2 regions of the Mesorhizobium sp. WSM1293 genome follow, and region 2 is predicted to be linked to the other one. Evidence: predicted binding sites of a transcription regulator. Region 2 holds the regulator's gene; the other holds the start of a gene.
The links. Region 2 encodes HrcA, which represses chaperone genes, less so after heat shock. Its sites were predicted from a motif close to GTTAGCACTCNCNNNNNGNGAGTGCTAAC; they were not measured.
Positions count from the first base shown of each region.

Region 1: M729_RS01000000134635 (co-chaperone GroES) is a predicted target of HrcA. The motif match lies at 6,541-6,569, and genes of this name have one in related genera.

Region 1 is NZ_AZUV01000001.1:882,967-893,568, reverse strand. Features, by position in the region: gene M729_RS0104560 (carbohydrate ABC transporter permease) at 11-868, opposite strand; gene M729_RS0104555 (sugar ABC transporter permease) at 868-1,791, opposite strand; gene M729_RS0104550 (sugar ABC transporter substrate-binding protein) at 2,064-3,311, opposite strand; gene M729_RS0104545 (LacI family DNA-binding transcriptional regulator) at 3,375-4,418, opposite strand; tRNA gene M729_RS0104540 (tRNA-Cys) at 4,878-4,953, shown strand; gene M729_RS0104535 (hypothetical protein) at 5,156-5,359, shown strand; gene M729_RS0104530 (hypothetical protein) at 5,365-5,556, shown strand; gene M729_RS0104525 (DUF6500 family protein) at 5,610-5,831, shown strand; gene M729_RS0104520 (DUF1488 domain-containing protein) at 5,863-6,129, opposite strand; gene M729_RS0104515 (hypothetical protein) at 6,126-6,374, opposite strand; gene M729_RS01000000134635 (co-chaperone GroES) at 6,626-6,988, shown strand; gene groL (chaperonin GroEL) at 7,022-8,653, shown strand; gene M729_RS0104500 (GAF domain-containing protein) at 8,904-9,401, shown strand; gene M729_RS0104495 (YeiH family protein) at 9,402-10,460, opposite strand; gene M729_RS0104490 (ester cyclase) at 10,602-10,602, opposite strand, start outside.
Region 2 is NZ_AZUV01000004.1:385,978-396,579, reverse strand. Features, by position in the region: gene M729_RS0107455 (TRAP transporter permease) at 1-720, opposite strand, end outside; gene M729_RS0107450 (TAXI family TRAP transporter solute-binding subunit) at 735-1,694, opposite strand; gene M729_RS0107445 (YciI family protein) at 1,951-2,304, shown strand; gene M729_RS0107440 (RNA polymerase sigma factor) at 2,304-3,548, shown strand; gene M729_RS0107435 (glutathione S-transferase family protein) at 3,552-4,178, opposite strand; gene cysK (cysteine synthase A) at 4,308-5,285, opposite strand; gene M729_RS0107425 (LysE family translocator) at 5,482-6,099, opposite strand; partial or broken gene M729_RS01000000134750 (sorbosone dehydrogenase family protein) at 6,372-7,723, opposite strand; gene M729_RS0107415 (hypothetical protein) at 7,822-8,019, opposite strand; gene hrcA (heat-inducible transcriptional repressor HrcA) at 8,044-9,141, opposite strand; gene rph (ribonuclease PH) at 9,299-10,015, shown strand; gene M729_RS0107400 (VOC family protein) at 10,199-10,602, shown strand, end outside.

The DNA of each region.
Region 1 (10,602 bases), on a different contig from region 2:
TTACTCCATTCTATTTGACGGCCCCGGCCATCAGGCCGCGGATGTAGAAGCGCTGCAGCGCCAGGAACAGGATGAGGCACGGCACCATCATCACGGTGACGCCCGCCTGCACCGCGCCCCAGTCGATGGCGCCGAAGCGGCCCGACTGCAGTGCGGTCATCATCACGGGCAGCGTGAATTTGGATTGATCGGTCATCAGCACGAGGGCGGCGAGGAATTCGTTCCAGGCGCCGAGGAAGGCAAACAGGGCGATGGTGACGACGCCCGGCCAGACCAGCGGCAGCATCACCTTCCAAAGCATGGTGAGATTGCCGGCACCGTCCATGCGGGCGGCTTCCTCGATCTCGCGCGGCACCGCGTCGAAGGCGTTGCGCATCATGAAGATCGAGAACGGCAGTTGCAGCGTCACATAAACGCCGACCAGGCCGGTCAGCGTGTTGTGCAGGCCAAGCTTGGTCAGCACCAGGAAGATCGGCGTCAGGATCGACTGGAACGGGATCATGATCGTCGACAGGATGAGGATGAAGAACAGGTCCTTGAACGGAAACCGGAACCGCGAAAAGCCGTAGCCGGCCAGCACGCTGACGGCGACCGACAGCACGACGGTCATCACCGAGACGTAGATGCTGTTTTGCGCCGAGACCCACAGCCCGTCGCCGAAGCTGTTGAGCGTGGCGTAGTTCTCCAGCGAGAAGCCTGATGTCGGCCAGGGCGGCAGCGGCGGCAGGCGCGCTTCGGCCGCCGGCTTGAACGCCGACAGCACCGCCCACACGATCGGCGCGGCAAACAGCACCGAGGCGACGATGCCGGTCGAATGCTCGCCGATGCGGCTCAAGAGCCGGCGGTTGCGGGAAGCGGCCTGCGCCATCAGTCGAGCCCCTCCGGCTTGCGCAGCAGCCACAGCTGGACGAGGCTGAGCGCCACCAGGATCACCAGCAGCACCATCGACAAAGCCGCGCCGTAGCCGAGCTTGAACGACACGAAGGACTGGTTGAAGATCCAGTAGACCGCCGTCAGCGTCTGGTTGCGTGGGCCGCCGCGCAGGATGATGTAGAACTGGTCGAAGGCGAGGATCGAGCCGGCGACCGACAGGATCAGGGCCAGCGCCAGCGTGCGGCGCATCAGCGGCAAAGTGATCGCCCTGAACCTGGCGAACGGACCGGCGCCGTCGATGACGGCCGCCTCCTGCAGATCCTGCGGGATCGATTGCAGGCCGGCCATCAGAATGATCATGGTGAAGCCGGCGACCTTCCAGACGACCATGGCGATGATCGACCAGAAGGCCGGCTGGAAGGTGGCCAAAAGGTTGAACTTCCTGTCGATCAGGCCAAGGTCGTAGGCGGCCGGGCTGAACAGGCCGGAATCGACGTTCAACAGCCATGACCAGAGCAGGCTGGCCGAGGCAAAGCCGACAACCGCCGGCATGAAGAACATCGTCCGGTAAAGATTGGTCAGCGGCCGCGGCCGCTCGACGAACAGCGCCAGCGGAAACGCCACCACGAAGATCGCGATGGTGACGATCACGGTGTAGTAGGCGGTGAAGCGCAGCGCGTTCCAGAACCGGGTGTCGCGCAGGATGGCGACATAGTTGCCGAGGCCGATAAAGCTGTGCTCGCCCATCAGGGGCCAGTTGTGCAGCGACATCCACGCCGTCATGCCGAGCGGGATCAGGAAAAAGACGACGACCAGCGCGACAGCCGGCGCGACATAGAGCAGGCCGATCCATTGGTGGCGGCTGGCGACCTTGCGGGCGCGGGGCGGGGCAGGGGTTGCTGCGGTGATGACGGTCATGGCTGCGCGCTCGGTGCTATTGGGACATTGGCAAAGAACCCTCTCACCCGGATTGCCAACCGAATTGAAGAGAGCAATTCGGGGCAATCCGACCTCTCCCCGAGGAGAGGAGGTTGCCGGGGATGGTGCCAGCCTCTTCTCCCCAGCGGGGAGAAGGTGGCCGCGAAGCGGCCGGATGAGGGGGTCTTTTCTCAACGCGATAGCCCTGCCGTTGGCGATGCGGTATCCGGCCACCCGCCCAGGGAGACAGGCGGGCGGCCGGCAGGCGTCCGCTACTTCTGCGGCGCCTGGTCGATGATCGACTGCATCGTTTCCTGCGCATTGGCTATCGCGCCATCGACATCGTCGCCGAAGAAGACCTCGTTGATCATCTGCGTCCACGGGCCGTTGGCGGAGTTGATCAGGTCGTTGAACACCACCGAATAGGGCGTCTTGCCCTTGGCCATGGCTTCGGCGGCGATCTGGTAGCGCGGATCGAGATCCTTCAACGCGTCCTTGGCGATGTCGCCGCGCACCGGCAGGCTTCCGTATTTGGCAAGGATGGTCTGGCCCTCGAGCGAATAGGCGAAGTCGAGGAACTCCTTCACCACGGGCAGTTTCGTGGTGCCCTTGGTGACGACGAAATTGTCGCCGCCCGCAAAGGACGACCAGCCGCTGTCCTTGCCCGGCAGGAAGGTGACGCCGTAATCGATGTCGGGATACTGGGTGTTGAGCGCGCCGATGGCAAAGGCGCCGGACGGCGAGATGCCGATATTGCCGGCGGCGAAGGCGGCAAAGAAATTGGCGCCGGTGTCGGTCTGTGCGCCTGCCGGTACCAGATCCTTCTTGACCATCGAGCGGTAGAGATCGATGGCGCCGCGCAGCTGCGGGCTGTCCAGCGTCGCCTTCGAGCCGTCTTCGCTCAGGATGTCGCCACCAGACGCCCAGATCAGGGGCGTGAAGGTGAAGATGTTGCAGCCGCCGCAATTGCCGGAGAAGTAGAAGCCCTTGATGTTGCCGCCGAGCGCGTTGACCTTCTCGGCATCGGCCGCGATCTCGGCCCAGTTGGCCGGGCCTTTTTCGGGATCGAGGCCGGCCTGCTTGAACAGCTTCTTGTTCCAGATCAGCACCGAGGCGTCGGCGGAGAAGGGCAGGCCGTAAATGTGGTCTTTGTAGGTGCCGGTCTTCACATGCGCCGGCGACAGGCTGGCAAAATAGGGCAGGGACTTTGCCCAGTCGGTGATGTCCTCCAATTGGCCGGCTGCGGCGAAGGAGGGCGTGTAGATCAGGTCGAGCGACAGCGCGTCGGGCGCTGTGCCGCCGGCGGCCGCGGCACCGTATTTGGGGATGATCTCGGCATTGGGGATGATATCGAGCTTGACCTGGTTGGTGTGCGCCTTGTTGTAGGCATCGACGATCCTCGGCATGAAATTCGAACCGTCGGCGCGCACCCATATGTTGGCCGTCTCGGCGGCGGCAGTGCCGAGACCGCCGCCCAGAACGGCAGCGGCCAGGGCCAGTTTGGCAATCAGGTTCCTCATGTTCTCCTCCTCCAAGGTTGGCCGCGGTCCGCGGCTTGGCGCCGATTGCGCGGCGCTTCGTTTTCAGCCACCCGGCGGATGGCCGCATGACTGCCGCACCACCAGCCGGCACGGCAGTTTTCGAATGCCGGGCGCGGCGGGCTTGCCGCCGACCAGCGAAAGCAGGGTCAACCCGGCCTCGCGCCCGAGCGCGACCAGGTTCATGTCGACAGAGGTCAGCGGCGGGCGCGTCGCCTCGGCCACGATCTCCCAATTGTCGAAACCGATGACGCCGACATCCCTGGGTACGTCGAGGCCGCGTTCGCGCAGAGCATCGATGATGCCGCGCGCGATCTGGTCGTTGCCGCAGAAGACCGCGTCCGGCCTTTCGCTTTTGCCGTCGAACAGTTGCGCAATCGCCTGGTGACCCCAGGCTTCCGACCAGGAGCCGAGCAGCGGCTCGCTGACCGTCAGGCCGTTTTCGGCGAGCACGTCGCGGTAAGCCTGAACGCGCGCGTGCACCACGGCAAAGCTCGCCGGCCCGGTGACGTGGGCGATGCGCTTGCGGCCAAGCCGGCAAAAATGCTCGACGGCCAGCCGGGCGCCGCCAACATCGTCCGAGACGAAGGCAACGGCGTCGGGGTCGGGCTGCGTGAAGGCATAGATCACCGGGACGCGCAGATTGGAGAGGTCGACGGGCAGATGACGATCGATGCGCTTGCCAGTGGCGATGATGCCGTCAACGCGCTTGTCGAGCATGGCGTCGACATGCATCTGGCCCAGCCGCGGATCCTCCTCGACATTGCACAGGAACACCGAGACGCCATTGTCGACCAGCGCGTCCGAAATGCCCGACATCAGCGGCAGCGAGAAGCGGCCATAGGTATCGTTGGTGAGCAGGCCGACGGTGAAGCTGCGGCGTCGGAGCAGGCTTTGCGCCAGGCTGTTGGGCCGGAAGCCAAGCCGCCGGGCGGTCTCGCGAATGCGTTCGCGCGTCTCGGCTGTCATCCGGCCCTGGCTGTTGAGCGCCTTGGATGCGGTAGCGACGCTGACTCCGGCCTGCGCGGCCACGTCACGCAAGGTGACTGGCTTGGAAAAGACCGGAACAGGCAGATCGTCCGATGGCATCGCGCCGAGAGTCCTTAGTTGGAAAAAGGTTTTCTCTTACCGATCTGAAAGAGGCCCGGCAGGTGGCCGAGCCCGACTGAAATTGTTTGAGAAAACCTTTTCTCAGCTGAGGCTAGACCAGATTGGATCGCCGTTCAAGGGAAAAGCTGGTTGGGCCTCTGCTCTCTTCCTTCGAATGCAAACGCGGGTTAAAGCAGCGCCGGCAGCACTTAGCTCAGGGGAAGAGCGCCAGTCGCAGTGCTGGAGGCCCTCGGTCGAGACGGGGCGGGCTGCCGCTTGAGGCGTGAAGGATCGCAGCGTGCGCGGGATGCGAGGTCCGGCAAAGGGGTTGGCGCTGCCGGGCAGCAAACCTGGCCGCAATATGTGCTGGCGGACGGTCTGAAGATCGTGCCGAAAATTCTGAACAGTCCCTCGGGATTAACCTTTCCGTAAATATTTGGCCGCTACTTCAACAGCCATGGCCTCGTGGCGGAGCGGCTACGCTGGAGACGGCAAATCTCTGAAGCCTCGGTTCGATTCCGAGGCGAGGCCTCCAAAATTTCGCGTCGAACAGCAGTCCCAATCTGCCCCAAGGGCAGTCAGTCCCCACGAATAGATTTGTGCGTTACGAAGGCGGTGCGGACCGGACGTTAAAGCAGTCCTGTCTTGCATTTGGCATGCCGGCACGCGCGAAAAGAGTGGTATGGAAGGGAGCCGAGCGTTCTTGCTTCGCTTTTCCCTGACATTCGAGGCCTTTCGTGCGTGAACCGTCGCTGCTGCCCGTCTTTGGAAAACTTGGCCTTAAGGCCCCTGCCGCCCTGGCGGCGGCACCGGCCTCGTCGGCAGGTGTGTCGCACCTGCGGAAGCTTCTGGCCGTGCATGGCGGCATGGTGCTGAAACTGTCGGTCGTCGCCTGGACGGTGCTGATCCTGGGCGCCGTGTTTTTCACGATGCAAGGCTGACCGGCATGGCCAACCGCTACACGCTGCGTATGGAGCTTCCCCAGAGCTGGAGCATCATCGATGTCTTCACCGGCCAGCCTGCGGTGGTCCGGCAAAAGGTGATGGTCGGGATGGGGCCGCGCGAGGCCGAGGACATGGTCGTGCAGATGAATGTCCGCGATGTCAAACGCCGCGAACGGGCCGAGCGCAAGGCCTGATCCGTAGCGGCCCGCCGGCGGAAGCCTGCCGCACCGCAAATCAAGGGATTCCCGTGAGAGCCAGCCTGAAGCAGAAGATACTGGAGATTTGCGACCGCAAGATCTCCGAGAAGGGGGCCGGCGTCGGCGTGTCGTTCTATGCGTTTTTCGCCAACAGAAACGACAACCCCGAACTCCTGATGGAAGCCGCCGAATGGTGGATCAGAACCCACCGCCTCGACCATTTCGAAAAGGCTGCGAAGATACGCGCGATGGTCGAGGGGATGGATCTTTAATCGTCGTTTTGAGCGACATGCAATGGACTGATCAGCCGAAATCGGACGCCGTCAGAACATACATGCTCTTGTGGGTGCGGTCGTAGGCCTTCGACGCGACCTCGCGGATGGCACTGCTCTCGGTGTCGAATGTCTGGAGATAACCGGCTTCATCGGCCGCGGTTCCCGGCCGCATCTTGGCCATGGCGTCGGCGGCGACGGAGAACGAGATCTGGAACATGCCGTCATGGCCGACGAAACGGATGCGCTGGCCCGCCTCGTCATAGCTGCGGCTGCGGTTGGGGAAGGTGAGGCTCATGTCTTGGCCTCCGTGACTTTCTTGGTCACCCGCTTCTTCTTCGGCGTCGGGTTCAGGGCCTCGGCGACACGATCAGCCTCTTCCTTGGCCAGCCGAAGCTCCCTCAGCCTTGCCGTCTTGATCTCCCTGGCTCTTGCCTCGGACATATATTCGGCGGTCGCCTTGTTTTTCTCCGCTGTCTTCTTCTGCTTGTCGACAAAGCGGGCTTCAGCTTTTTCCATGATCGTCTGATTGCCTTCGGCCATCGAAGAAATCTCCCTTGTGCCTGAAATCGTGAAAGTGAACTTGTCCGATAAATAGGCACTCGATCGGCAAAATTCAATCTTTTGAATTATTTGACATTCTGCGGATATCACGAAACGGCCAGCTGAAATAATACTTTTGAATATTTAATTTGGTACGCGAATAATTTTTGGCACTCCTATCTATCGAGTGCCAACGCGTCTATAGAGGAGGGGCGTGGCCGCCTGTGCCGGCCCCCAGAAAGAAAGTTCCCATGAAATTTCGGCCACTCCACGACCGCGTCGTCATTCGTCGCGCCGAAGGCGATATCAAATCCAAGGGCGGGATCATCATCCCCGACACTGCCAAGGAAAAGCCGCAGGAGGGCGAAGTCATCGCTGTCGGCCCTGGCGCACGCGACGAAAACGGCGCGCTTGTTCCGCTTGACGTCAAGGCCGGCGACTTCATCCTGTTCGGCAAATGGTCGGGCACCGAGGTCAAGATCGACGGCGAGGACCTTCTGATCATGAAGGAAGCCGACATTATGGGCGTCATCGACAAGGACGAGACTGGCATCATCGACAAGGGCGAGACCGCTGCAACCGACAAGACCGTGGCCGCCAAGAAAGCTGCCTGACCTTATTTTCTCCGAACGTACTGGATAAAAATCATGTCTGCCAAGGAAATCAAATTCTCCACCGACGCGCGCGACCGCATGCTGCGCGGCGTCGAGATCCTCACCAATGCGGTGAAGGTCACGCTCGGCCCCAAGGGCCGCAACGTCATCATCGACAAGGCCTACGGCGCGCCGCGCATCACCAAGGACGGCGTCACCGTCGCCAAGGAAATCGAGCTTGCCGACAAGTTCGAGAACATGGGCGCCCAGATGGTGCGCGAAGTGGCCTCGAAGACCAACGACCTCGCCGGTGACGGCACCACCACCGCCACGGTGCTGGCCGCCTCGATCCTGCGCGAAGGCGCCAAGCTGGTCGCCGCCGGCATGAATCCCATGGATTTGAAGCGCGGCATCGACCAGGCGGTTTCCGCCGTGGTCAAGGAAATCCAGGCGCGCGCCAAGAAGGTCAAGTCGTCGGCCGAGATCGCGCAGGTCGGCACCATCGCCGCCAATGGCGATGCCAGCGTCGGCGAGATGATCGCCAAGGCTATGGACAAGGTCGGCAATGACGGCGTCATCACCGTCGAGGAAGCCAAGACCGCAGAGACCGAACTCGACGTCGTCGAAGGCATGCAGTTCGACCGCGGCTATCTCTCGCCCTATTTCGTCACCAATGCCGACAAGATGCGCGTCGAGCTGGAAGAGCCCTACATCCTCATCCACGAGAAGAAGCTCGGCAATCTGCAGGCGATGCTGCCGATCCTCGAAGCGGTGGTGCAGAGCGGCAGGCCGCTGCTGATCATCTCCGAGGACGTCGAGGGCGAGGCTCTGGCGACGCTGGTCGTCAACAAGCTGCGCGGCGGCCTCAAGGTCGCGGCCGTCAAGGCGCCTGGCTTCGGCGATCGCCGCAAGGCGATGCTGGAAGACATCGCCGTGCTGACATCAGGCCAGATGATCTCGGAAGATCTCGGCATCAAGCTTGAAAACGTCACCATCGAGATGCTCGGCCGCGCCAAGCGCGTGCTGATCGAGAAGGACACCACCACGATCATCGACGGTGCCGGCACCAAGGCGACCATCCAGGCGCGCGTCGCTCAGATCAAGGGCCAGATCGAGGAGACGACGTCAGACTACGACAAGGAAAAGCTGCAGGAGCGGCTGGCCAAGCTCGCCGGCGGCGTTGCCGTCATCCGCGTCGGCGGCGTCACCGAGTCGGAAGTCAAGGAAAAGAAGGACCGCATCGACGATGCGCTGAACGCCACCCGCGCGGCGGTCGAGGAAGGCATCGTGCCCGGCGGCGGCGTCGCTCTGCTGCGTGCCCGCTCGGCGCTTGGCGGCCTGACCGGCGCCAATGCCGATGTCACGGCCGGCATCACGATCGTGCTGCGGGCGCTCGAAGCGCCGATCCGCCAGATCGCCGAGAATTCCGGCGTCGAAGGCTCAATCGTCGTCGGCAAGCTCACCGACAGCAAGGACCACAATCAGGGTTTTGACGCCCAGAACGAGGTCTATGTCGACATGATCAAGGCAGGCATCGTCGATCCGGCGAAAGTGGTGCGCACCGCACTCCAGGATGCCGGCTCGATCGCAGCCCTTCTGATCACCGCCGAAGCGATGATCACCGACGTTCCGGCCAAGGATGCAGCACCTGCGGGTGGCGGCGGTGGCGGCATGGGCGGCTACTAAAACCCAGGATTTGTCCGATCTGTTGGAGATGTGAATGGCGGCCCCGATCGGGGCCGCTACGATTCTCAAGATGATCATCGCAAAGTTTACGCAGTCGCCCGGCTCAGTCCCGGGAGGCAATCATGATCTTGCGGCTTTCGAAGGGGACGCAATCCACGCTAGACTGTCCAGGCGGCCGTCTGGTTGCGGAGCTCGCCGGACTTTGGCAAGCGATCGGACGAACCGCCATCCCCGACACGGAGACACGTTCATGTTTGCGGCCAAGGCCATCGACACCTCAGACAAGCCCACGTTCTACCGCGACCTCGCCACCCAATTGAAGGCGCTGCTCGAGGGTGAGCGCGATTCGATCGCCAACGCCGCCAACACCGCAGCACTCATCTTCCAGATGGTGCCGGACCTCAACTGGGCCGGTTTCTATTTCCTGCAGTCGGACGAGGAAATGGTGCTCGGGCCGTTCCAGGGCAAGCCGGCCTGTGTGCGCATCGCCGTCGGCAAGGGCGTGTGCGGAACGGCGGTCGAACTCGGCACCTCGATGCTGATCAAGGACGTGCATGATTTTCCCGGCCACATCGCCTGCGATGCCGATTCGCGCTCGGAACTGGTGGTGCTGCTCGAGGACGATGAAGGCGTCTTCGGCGTGCTCGATCTCGACAGCCCGCTGCCCGGCCGCTTCGACAAGGCCGACCAGGCCGGCATCGAGACGCTGGCGGCGATCTATGCCGCGGCGAGTTCGTTCGAGGACTGATCAGCCTACGAACTTCACCAGCATCAGGCTGAAGCAGCCGATGAACAGGAAGGCCGAGAAGGCGAGCGCCAGCGGGCGCAGGCCGCGCGAGCGCAACTGAGAGATGTCGGCCTGCAGGCCCATGGCGGCCAGGCCCATGGTCAGCATGATGGTGGTGGCGAGCGCCATTGCCGATTTCACCTCGGTGGGCACCGTGACCAAGCTGTTCAACGCCACGACAGCGACGAAGGCGGCGACGAACCACGGCATGGGCGGCCGCGCCGCCACCTCACTGCTGCTCCTGCCGCGCGCCATCAGGCCGAGCGCGACGACCATCGGCGCCAGCATGGCGACGCGGGTCAGCTTGGCGACGGTGGCGATCTCGCCGGACTGGGTGCCGTTCTGAAAGCCGGCGCCGATGACTTGCGCCACCTCGTGGATCGAGGCGCCGGCCCACAGGCCGAAAGCGTGCTGGTCGAGGCCGAGCATGGGCGCCATGAGCGGGAAGCCGAGCATGGCGACGGTGCCGAACAAGGTGATCGAGGCGACGGCGTAGGTGACGTCCTCGTCGCGCGCATCGGTGACGATGTTGGTGGCGACGATGGCCGAAGCGCCGCAGATCGAGGTGCCGGCGGCGATCAACTGCGCCAGCTTGGCGTCGACGCCGATCAGCCGGCCAAGCGTGATGGTGAAAACGAAGGTGGCGCCAAGCGTCGCCGCGACAATGCCGACGCCGCCAGCGCCGATCGAGACCACCTGGCCGAGCGTCAGCTGGAAGCCGAGCAGCACGATGGCGAAGCGCAACAGGCGCTTTTGCGAGAATGCGATACCGGCTTTGGCGTGCACGGGCGTGCCGAGCACGTTGGAGTAGATCATGCCGGCGACGACGGCGAGGATCATTGGACTGAACAGCGCGAGGCCGGAAACATTGCGCGCCGAGAAGGCGACGGCAGTGATCATCGTGACCAGCACGATGCCGGGGACGATGCCATTCCAGCCAAGGGATTTTCGCCCTTGCGCGACATCGGCAGGAAACGCGCTTTTTGGAATATCGTTCGCGAAGTGGGAAACGGAAGACAATGCAATGCTCCAGGCGGGTATGCCGGGAGAATGCCATTCCTAAACCAATCTTTCCAACGAATTATTTTCGTTAGAATAATCGATTTTTACGAACGATCCACGGACGCTGCCGCGCAGACGTCGCTTTCTGGGCGACCTGGAT
Region 2 (10,602 bases):
CGGGCCGCCGCGCCACGAGCCGACCAGGCCAAGCGCGAAATCGTTGAACAGCGCGATCATGCCGGCGCGTTCTAGAAAGGCGGCAAAGACGACGAAGATGAAGATGTAGGCGGCCGAGACATAGATCGGCGTGCCGTAGATGCCTTCGGTGCCGTAGGCGAAGGTGTCGACGATCTGGGCGAAATCATAGCCGCGATGGATGAGCGGCGGCGGCAAATGGTTGCCGAAAAAGCAGTAGGCGAGAAAGATGAAAGCGATGACCGCCAGCGGCAGGCCCATCAGCCGCCGCGCTGCCTCGAAGACCAGCACCACCAGCACCGCGCCGACGACGAGGTCCGGCGTGGTCAGGAAGCCGGAGCGGCGGATCAGATCAGTGTAGAACAGCCAATTGTAGAGGCCGGTGCCGAAGCCGAGCGCCCCGAGCGTCCAGAACGCGGCTTTCGCCGGCATGCTCTTGGCGCGCAGATTGGCGATCAAGCCAAAGCCGAGCAGCAGCAGGAAGCCGACATGCATGGCCCTCACCACCTGGCTCGGAATGCTGCCATAGGCGGCGACATAGATCTGGAACACGGAAAAGGCGACGGCGATGAGAAAGGCGGCCTTGCCCGCAAGGCCGTCGCCGAAGCCCGGCGGCAGCCCTTCGACCTGTTCTTCGACGGTAGGCAGATGGAAGGTGGCGGATTTGCCGTCGGTTGACGTTCCAGACGTTGCTTCGGTCATCCGACGGACCCGCCCTACTTCAACAAGCCCTTCTCCTTGTAGTACCGCTCGGCACCGGGGTGCAGCGGCACCGGCATGCCGTCGAGCGCCTTGGCCGGGTCGATCGCCTTGGCGGCGGCATGCGCCGCGGCCAGTTGGTCGAGATGGTCGAACATCAGCTTGGTCATCTGGTAGGCGGTCTCGTCGGAGACATCGGCGCGGGTGATGAGGAAATTGCCGACGGCGGCGGTGGCGACATCCTCGCTCTGGCCTTCATAAGTGCCCTTGGGAATGACCACCGACAGATAGGGCGCGCCGATCTTGGCGACGTCCTCGGCCGGCACCGCCACGACATTGATCGGCACGGAGGTGGCGAGGTCGCGAATCGAGGCGACGCCGAGCCCGGCCGATTGCAGCGTGGCGTCGAGCTGCCGGTTCTTGATCAGCTCGACCGATTCGGCGAAGGGCAGATACTCGACCCGGCCGAGATCCTCATACTTCAACCCGGCGGCGGCGAAGATGGCGCGGGCGTTGAGCTCGGTGCCGGAGGCCGGCGCGCCGACCGACAGGCTTTTGCCCTTGAGGTCGGCCAGCGTCTTGATGCCGGACTCCCGGCTGGCGACGATCTGGATGTAGTTGGGATAGATGGCTGCGATGCCGCGCAACTTATCGAGCTTGCCGGGGAAACCGGCCTCGGCATTGCCTTCGGCGGCCAGCTTGACGGAATCGCCCAGCGCAAACGCGATCTCGCCCTTGCCCTGCTGCAACAGATTGAGGTTTTCGACCGAAGCCTTTGTTGCCTGCACCTGGGTGCGGGCGCCTTCGATGCCCTTGCCGTAGATTTCCGACAGTGCCACGCCGAGCGGATAATAGACGCCAGATGTGCCGCCGGTGAGCACATTGATGAATTCCTGCGCCTTGGCGGAAACAGCGCCTAGGCCAAGCGACAGCGCCACGGCGCCGGCCGCAACAAGTTTCGTCCTGAAATGGAACATCTGATTTCCTCCCTGAAATAGCAGCCGCATCACCTCCCTGACGCGAACAGAAGCGAGTTTAGACAGCGAGATGGAAATGCCAACCCGCAATCCCATGCGTTAGACGAATGGTTGAGTGCGGGATGCACAGATGGCCGCTTGCGTGAAATGTCTTCGGAGCCGAAAGATTTTCCAATGCCTGTCGAAATCGGCCAGGGCCGCGCGACATACGTCCGGCTCGCAAACGAAGCAGCCTTCGAAACAACGGGAGAAGACCATGCGATACATGCTTTTGATCTACGTCAATGAAGCCGCGATGGCGGCCGCGCCGACCGATAAGACCTACGAGATCAGCGCTGCCTATGGCGCGTATACCGATGCGTTGAAGAAATCCGGCGCCTGGCTGGCCGGCGACCGGCTGAAGCCGACCCAGGCCGCCACTTCGGTGCGGATGGTCAATGGCAAGACCAACGTGCTCGATGGCCCCTATGCCGACACCAAGGAGCAGCTTGCGGGCTTCTACATGATCGAGGCCGAGGATGCCGATGCCGCTATCGCCTGGGCGGCGCGCTGCCCCGCGGCCAGCGCCGGCACGGTCGAGCTGCGGCCGATCTGGGAACAGACCATGTGATGGAAAGTGGCCTGGAGATCGCGCGGGCGGCAGCGGAAACCGCCGCCCGGCAAAGCTACGGCAAGCTTGTCGCCTGGCTCGCGGCCCGCACGCGCGACGTGGCCGCAGCCGAGGACGCGCTGGCCGATGCCTTTGCCGCCGCCCTCGAACGCTGGCCAAGAACCGGCGTACCCAAGAAACCGGAAGCCTGGCTGCTGGCGGTGGCAAGGCGGCGCCGCGTCGATGCGGTGCGGCGCCGGCTGACCAGCGAGGCCGGCCGCGAGCATCTCAAGCTGATTGCCGAGGAAGCGGAGGCGCGCATGACCGACGAAGACCTGCCCGACGAGCGGCTGCGGCTGATGTTCGCCTGCGCCCATCCGGCGATCGAATCGAGCGTGCGTTCGCCGCTCATCCTGCAGACGGTGCTGGGGTTCGACGCCGCGACGATCGCTTCCGCCTTCCTGGTCTCGCCGGCAACGATGGGCCAGCGCCTGGTGCGAGCCAAGTCCCGCATCCGTGAAACCGGTATTCCGTTCCGCGTGCCGGAGCAGGCCGAACTCGGCGAACGGCTGGATGCGGTGCTGGAAGCGATCTACGCCGCCTTCGCCGAAGGCTGGTCCGACCCGGCGGGCACCGAGACGCGAGGGCGCAATCTGGCGACCGAAGGCATTTGGCTCGGCCGGCTGGTGGCTTCGCTGTTGCCGGAGGAGCCGGAGGCGCTGGGCCTCCTGTCGCTGATGCTGTTTGCTGAGTCGCGCCGCGCCGCACGGCGCAGCGCCGCCGGCGACTTCGTGCCGCTGGCGGAACAGGATTGCCTTCTATGGGACCGCGCCCTCATCGATGAGGCGGAGGCGCTGCTTTCCCACGCCGCGGCCAAGGGCATCATCGGCCGCTACCAGCTTGAGGCGGCCGTGCAGTCCGCGCATGCGGCACGACGGCTGACCGGCCGCACCGACTGGGCGGCGATCCGCGAGCTCTACGACGCGTTGCTTTCGATCGCAGGATCGCCGGTGGTGGCGATAAACCGCGCGGTGGCGATCGCCGAGGCCGAGGGCGCAGTGGCGGGATTGGCGGCCCTCTACGTGCTGGGCGACGACAAACGGCTTGATGACTATCAGCCCTATTGGGCCGCACGCGCCGGTCTCCTGGCCAGGCTTGGTCAGGTACTGCAAGCCTGCGAAGCCTATGACCGGGCGATCGGCCTCGAGCGCGACCCGGCGGTGCGCCGCTTCCTGCAGGAAAAGCGGGCAGTGCTCAGAAATTGAGCTTCAGCCCGGCCACATCTCGTGCGAGGTGTTGAGCGTCTTCATCAGCGGATGGGCGCGCAGCCGCGCCCACAGGCGTTCAATGTTCGGCCATGCCGTCCGCGCGCTGTCGATGTCGGGATGCCAGGCCACCAGCATGACCAGATAGATGTCGGCCAGCGACATCCGGTCGCCGACCAGCCAGTCACGGCCTTCGAGCGCGGCATCCAGAACGGCAAAGCCACGGTCCATCTCGGCCACGGCTGCCTGCTTGACCGCCTTGGTGCCTTCGGGATCGGCAGTGTAGCGGTATGCGTAGTAGAAACGCAGCACCGCCGGATAGAGCACCGACGACATGAAGGCCATCCAGCGCAGGAAATCGGCGCGGGCAGGCGCGTCTGCTGCCGGCGCCAAATTGGCATCGGGATGACGCTCGGCAAGCAGGATGCAGATCGCCGCCGATTCCGTCATCGAGCTTCCGTCCGGCAAGGTCAGCACCGGCACCTGGTTCAACGGACTGATGTCGAGGAAGGCGGGGTCGGGCCGGTCGGTCTTCGGCACGTCGATCTGCTCGAACTGTGCATTCGCCAACGCCAGCGCTGCCTCGACGACGAAGCCGCCGCTGCCAGGACGGGTATAAAGCTTGTACATGAAATTCTCCCCCGGCCGCGCAAAGCAGGCCGGGGCGATATGAACCGGAAGCGGTGCCGCGCTCAAGCCGCCGATGGCGGCCACGCGCGTTTTTTCAGCGGGCCAGCTTGGACGCGAAGGAGCGTCGGACTACGATCCCAGCCCCTCGAACAGGATTGTCGACAGATAGCGCTCGGCGAAGGACGGGATGACCACCACAAGATTTTTGCCCTTGTTCTCCGGCCGCGAGCCGACGACGATGGCCGCCTGCAGGGCGGCGCCCGAAGAGATGCCGACCGGCACGCCTTCGAGGCGGGCGACGAGGCGGGCATTGGCCACCGAATCCTCGTTCGACACCTTGACGATCTCGTCATAGATCGTCGTGTCGAGGATTTTGGGCGCAAAACCGGCGCCGATGCCCTGGATCTTGTGCGGGCCGGGCTGGCCGCCCGACAGAACCGGCGAGGAGTCGGGCTCGACGGCGACGACATGCACGGAGGGCTTGCGCTTCTTCAGCACCTGGCCGACGCCGGTGATTGTGCCGCCGGTGCCGATGCCGGCGACGAAGATATCGACCTCGCCATGCGTATCGTTCCAGATTTCCTCGGCCGTCGTCGTGCGGTGGATTTCCGGATTGGCCGGGTTCTCGAACTGCTGCGGGATGATCGCATTGGGGATCGTCGCTGCCAGTTCGTCGGCCTTGGCGATGGCGCCCTTCATACCTTTCGGACCCTCGGTCAGCACCAGCTCGGCGCCGAGCAGCGCCAGCATTTTCCGGCGCTCGACCGACATTGTTTCGGGCATCGTCAGGATCAGCTTGTAGCCCTTGGCCGCGGCGGCGAAGGCAAGCGCGATGCCGGTGTTGCCCGACGTCGGTTCGATCAGCGTTGTCTTGCCGGGAGAAATCTTGCCTGATGCCTCAAGCGCCTCGATCATCGCCACGCCAATGCGGTCCTTGACCGAGGCGATCGGATTGAAGAATTCGAGCTTGGCGATGAGATTGGCGACGATGCCCTTTTCCCTGGCGAACTTGTCGAGCCGCACCAGGGGCGTGTCGCCGATCGTATCGGTGATGGAATTGTAGACGCGGCCGCGACCGGGCACACGGGCTGTGACGGGCTTGTTCATTGGTTTCGCTCCCAGAATTTCAGGCGAGTAAGGATTTCAGGCAGTGGAATTGCAGCCGGCAAGATAGGGCCTTCGGTCGCGCAAGATAGACTGTCGGCTGAAAATATCCGAGTGGGACCTGTGTCTAAAACCGTGCCGTCCCGGAAAAGCATTTCTCGCAAAGGCCTGTTTGCGAAATGCTTTGGCCGAAAGCTTTCTATTGCCGAGCGGCAATCGCTGCAGCAGCACCGACCATGAAGCCGGCCGCCGTGCGGTTCAGCGCCTTGAGCGCGCGGGGCGATTTCAGAAACCAGCGCGCCTTGGCCGCCAGCGCCAGATACGGCACCAGCACCACCAACAGCACGACAACGGTCAGCGCGACGAGGATGCCGTAATCCGCCAGCGTGATGGTTTTCAGGTCGACGATGGTCGGCGTGATCGCGAGATAGAAGATCATCGTCTTCGGATTGCCGAGGGTAACGGTCAGGCCGGCGGCAAAGCTCGACAGCAAGCCGCCCTTGCCTTTTCCGGCCTCGACGGTCTCGGGCGTGATGCCGCTGTTCCAGAAGCGCCAGCCGAGAAAGGCGAGATAGGCGACGCCGAGCCATTTGATGGCCAGGAAAACCATGCCGAAGGATTGTGCGACGAAGGCGAGGCCAAGCACCACGGCGGTCAGATAGGTGATGTCGCCAACCATCAGGCCAAACGACATCGCCAGCGACGATCGGAAGCCTGAGCCGAGCGCACGGGCGACCAGCGCGGTGATGCCGGGACCAGGAATCGCGGCGGCGATGCCGAGGGCCGCACTATAGGCGAGGAATCCGGTAAGGGGCATGGCACTGGTCTCGGATCAGAGCGTTTTATTGCATGGGACAGGCCAAGATTGAATTCCCTGGGGCCGGATTCTATTGCACCAGATATCGAGGGCTCGCCTTACGAAGCCCCCTCATCCGGCCGCTTCGCGGCCACCTTCTCCCCGAGGGGAGAAGAGACGGGCGCCAGCGTCTGCTGACTCCTCTCCCCGAGGGGAGAGGTCGGATTGTCCCGAATTGCTCTTCGCAATTCGGTTGGCAATCCGGGTGAGGGGGCCTGCGTTACCTGAGCAGATCAGGATGGACCGTCGCCATGGGTGACACGCCAGATCGTGCCGTTGCCGTCCTCGCTGACGATCAGCGCACCGTCGCTCGCAATCGCCACGCCGACCGGCCGGCCCCAGACCTCACCGTTGGAAACCACGAAGCCGGTGATGAAATCCTCATACGCGCCGGTCGGCTTGCCGTCCTTGAACAGCAACCGCACCACCTTGTAGCCGGTCCTGTTGCCGCGGTTCCATGACCCGTGCAGAGCGACGAACGCATCGCCCTTGTATTCAGCTGGAAAGCTCTTCCCCTCGTAGAAGGCGATGGTGAGCGGCGCCGAATGCGCCTGCATCAGCACATCGGGAACGGTCGTTTTGCCGGCAAGATCGGGGCGCTCACCCTTGTGGCGCGGATCCTCATTGTTGCCGATATAGTACCAGGGCCAGCCATAGAAAGCACCCTCCTTGACCACGGTCGCGTATTCGGGCGGCACATTGTCGCCAAGCGCATCGCGTTCGTTGACGACGCACCACAGCGCGCCGTCGCCGGCTGCACAGTCATACCCGAGCAGTTGCGCAAGCCGGCGGCAAAGATGCGGCCGTTCTTGCCATCGGGATCGAAGGCCAGCACGTCGGCGCGGCCGTCTTCAGAACCCCAGGCTGCACCCAGCGGCTGCGATTTCGCCCAGGCATCGAGTCCGCCTCTCGGCTCCCGGCCCATGTCCTCGGCGACATTCGATCCCGAGCCGACCGAAAGGTAAAGCGTCTTGCCGTCCGGCGAGAAGGCGATATCGCGGGTCCAGTGATGACTGGCGGGGATGTTGCCGACGATGGTTTCCGGGTCGCCGGAGGCCTTCAGGTCGCCATTGCGGTAGGCAAAGCGCACGATGCTGTCGCTGTTGGCGACATAGACCCATTGCGGGTCAGCGCCCGGCGGATAGAAGGCAATGCCATAGGGCCGGTTGAGATTGCCGGCAAAGATGCCGTCCTGCGCCGGCTTCGCACGGCCTTCGGCGAGGCGATAGATGCGGACCTGGTTGGCTTTGCTGTCGGCGACGAACAGGTCGCCATTCGGTGCGACGCGTACGACGCGTGGATTGTCGATGCCCGATGCAACCAGCTCGGCCGAGAAACCCGGCGGCAGTTGCAGCTTCGCGTCTGCCGGCATGTCCGCGATGCCGGCGCTGTTCGAGGTCGACCGGGTGGCATTGGGCTTGGGCAGATCATCCGGTCTGATCAGCCGGCGGGTGCCCGGCTTGTCCGCTCGCCAGTCGCCGAAGGCAGCCGCGCCTTTCAGCACCGGTTCGTCCGCCTGCTGGGCGAATGAAGCGGTCGAGACAAACAGTGCGGCGGAAAGTGCGGGGCCGGCAAAACGCATCATTCGGTCCTCCAATGTTCGGGCGTGAAAACAGGAACGAGCGGTTTCGTCGATCGTTCCACGGCACACGATGAGGTGAAGGAAGCTTGCGGTTTCCCGGTTCAGGTCCCGGCGGCGTAGAAATCGTCGTCGAGGCGTTTTTCCAACTCGACGAGGTCAGCCGGCAGCGGCAAGCCCATGGCGCGCATTTCCCGTAGCTTTTCGCGCAGCTGCTCCTGGATCTCGTGCTGGTCTTCCGGCTGGTTGACCATCTCCTCGAGCAGCAGGCTGATCCGGGCCTTGAATTCTTCGAGCGCCATCGTCGTCTCCTCGGTTGGATCAGCTCAGCGCAGCATGCGTGAAATCAACTGCGCCGTATAGTCGACCATTGGGACGATGCGCGCGTAATTCAGCCGGGTCGGGCCGATGACGCCGAGCGCGCCGACGACGCGGGCATCCTTGTCGCGATAGGGGGCGACGACCAGCGACGAGCCCGACAGCGAAAACAGCTTGTTTTCCGAGCCGATGAAGATGCGCACACCCGAGCCCTGCTCGGCGAGGTCAAGCAGCTGGATAAGCCCGTCCTGCGTCTCCATGTCCTCGAACAGATGGCGCAGCAGCTCGATGTCGGCCTGGGCGGTGACGTTTTCAAGCAGATTGGCACGCCCGCGCACGATGAGCCGTGCCGGCAGGCCGCTGTCGGCACCGGCCCACACCGCCAGCCCCTTCTCCACCAGGTCCTGCGACAGCGTGTCGAGCGCGGCCCTGGTTTCTTCCTTGATGCGAGCGATCTCGATCCGCGCCTCGGCAAGCGTGCGGCCGCGTATATGGGCGTTGAGGAAATTCGAGGCCTCGTGCAGTTGCGAGACGGTGATGCCGGCGGGCAGGTCGACGACGCGGTTCTCGACGTCGCCATTCTGCGACACCAGCACCGCCAGCGCCTTGGTCGGCTCAAGCTGGATGAATTCGATGTGCTTCAGCGCCACCTCGTTCTTGGCGGCCAGCACCAGGCCGGCGCCGCGCGACATGCCCGACAGCATCTGGCTGGCCTCGGTCAGCATGTGCTCCAGCGTCGCACCGGAGCCGGACGCCCGCACCTGTGCCTCGATGGCGCGGCGCTCCTCGTCGGAAAGGTCGCCAAGCTCCATGAAGGCATCGACGAAGAAACGCAGGCCGGCCTGTGTCGGCAGCCGGCCGGCCGAAATGTGCGGCGCGTAGATCAGGCCGAGATGCTCGAGGTCGCTCATCACGTTGCGGATGGTCGCCGGCGACAGCGAGGACGGCAGGATACGCGACAGGCTGCGCGATCCCACCGGTTCACCGTCCCTGAGATAGGAATCGACGATGCGCCGGAAGATGTCGCGGGAACGCATGTCGAGCGCCTGGAATACTGGCGACTGAAGCGCGGGCGACTGCGAACTCGGATCGACTGCCTTGGTCATACGGCCAAAAACCTCCGGCCCAAGGATATAGACTTACACTGCACCCGCGCAACCCGGTGTCTGTGTCCGATCGTCAGGCCATTTTCCTTTGCGCCACGCGTCCCATGCGGTTACAAGCCGGCCAAGATTCCGAAAAATGACAAGAAAGCAGCCCTGAATGCGCCCTTCCAAACGCCAATTCGACGAAATGCGTGCCATCTCCTTCGAGCGTGGCGTCTCCAAGCATGCCGAAGGCTCATGCCTGGTGAAGTTTGGCGACACGCATGTCCTGTGCACGGCCAGCCTCGAGGAAAAAGTGCCGGGTTGGATGCGCAACTCCGGCAAGGGCTGGGTGACGGCGGAATACGGCATGCTGCCGCGCTCGACCGGCGAGCGCATGCGCCGTGAGGCTTCGGCCGGCAAGCAGGGCGGCCGCACGTTGGAAATCCAGCGGCTGATCGGCCGCTCCTTGCGCGCCGTGGTCGATTTGCAGGCGCTGGGCGAACAGCAGATCACCGTCGACTGCGACGTCATCCAGGCCGATGGCGGCACCCGCACCGCATCGATCACCGGCGGCTGGGTGGCGCTGTATGACTGCCTGCGCTGGATGGAAGCGCGCCAGATGGCCAGCGTCGCCAAGGTGCTGAAGGACCATGTCGCGGCGATCTCCTGCGGCATCCATGACGGCCAGCCGGTCATCGACCTCGACTATATCGAGGATTCCGCGGCCGGCACCGACGCCAATTTCGTCATGACAGGCAAGGGTGGCATCGTCGAGATCCAGGGCACCGCCGAGGGCGAGCCTTTCTCCGAGGAGCAGTTCGCGGACCTGATGGGCCTGGCCAAGAAAGGCATCCAGCGGTTGGTGAGTTTGCAGCAGATGGCAGTGGCTTAGTTTTTAGATGTCGAGCCTGAGCGCCCCCCTCTGGCCTGCCGGCCATCTCCCCCTCAAGTGGGGAGATCGGATGTCGTCTAGGGCTTCGCCAATCTCCGGCGTTGTAGGGTGCGCGACAATGCAGAAGCTGCCAATCTCCCCAGCTGAGGGGGAGATGGCCGGCAGGCCAGAGGGGGGCGCCTCGTGACACCCTCCGCCATCCTGGAATCGGCCCTCTACGTCACAGACCTGCCCGCCGCCGAAACCTTCTACACCGACATCCTCGGCCTCAATCTCCTCGGCAAGGTCGACGGCAGGCACCTGTTCTTCCGCTGCGGCCCCGGCGTGCTGCTCGTCTTCAACGCCGAGGCAACCAAAATCCCGCCGGCGCCCGGCGCGAGGCTGCCGGTGCCGCCGCACGGCGCGGTCGGCCAAGGTCATCTCTGCTTTACGGCGACCGCCGATGAAATCGCCGGCTGGAAAGCCCATCTCGAGGCAAAGAAGATCGCCATCGAGAGCGAATTCGAGTGGCCGCAGGGCGGCCGTTCGATCTATATACGCGACCCCTCGGGCAATTCGATCGAATTCGCCGAGCCAAGAATCTGGGG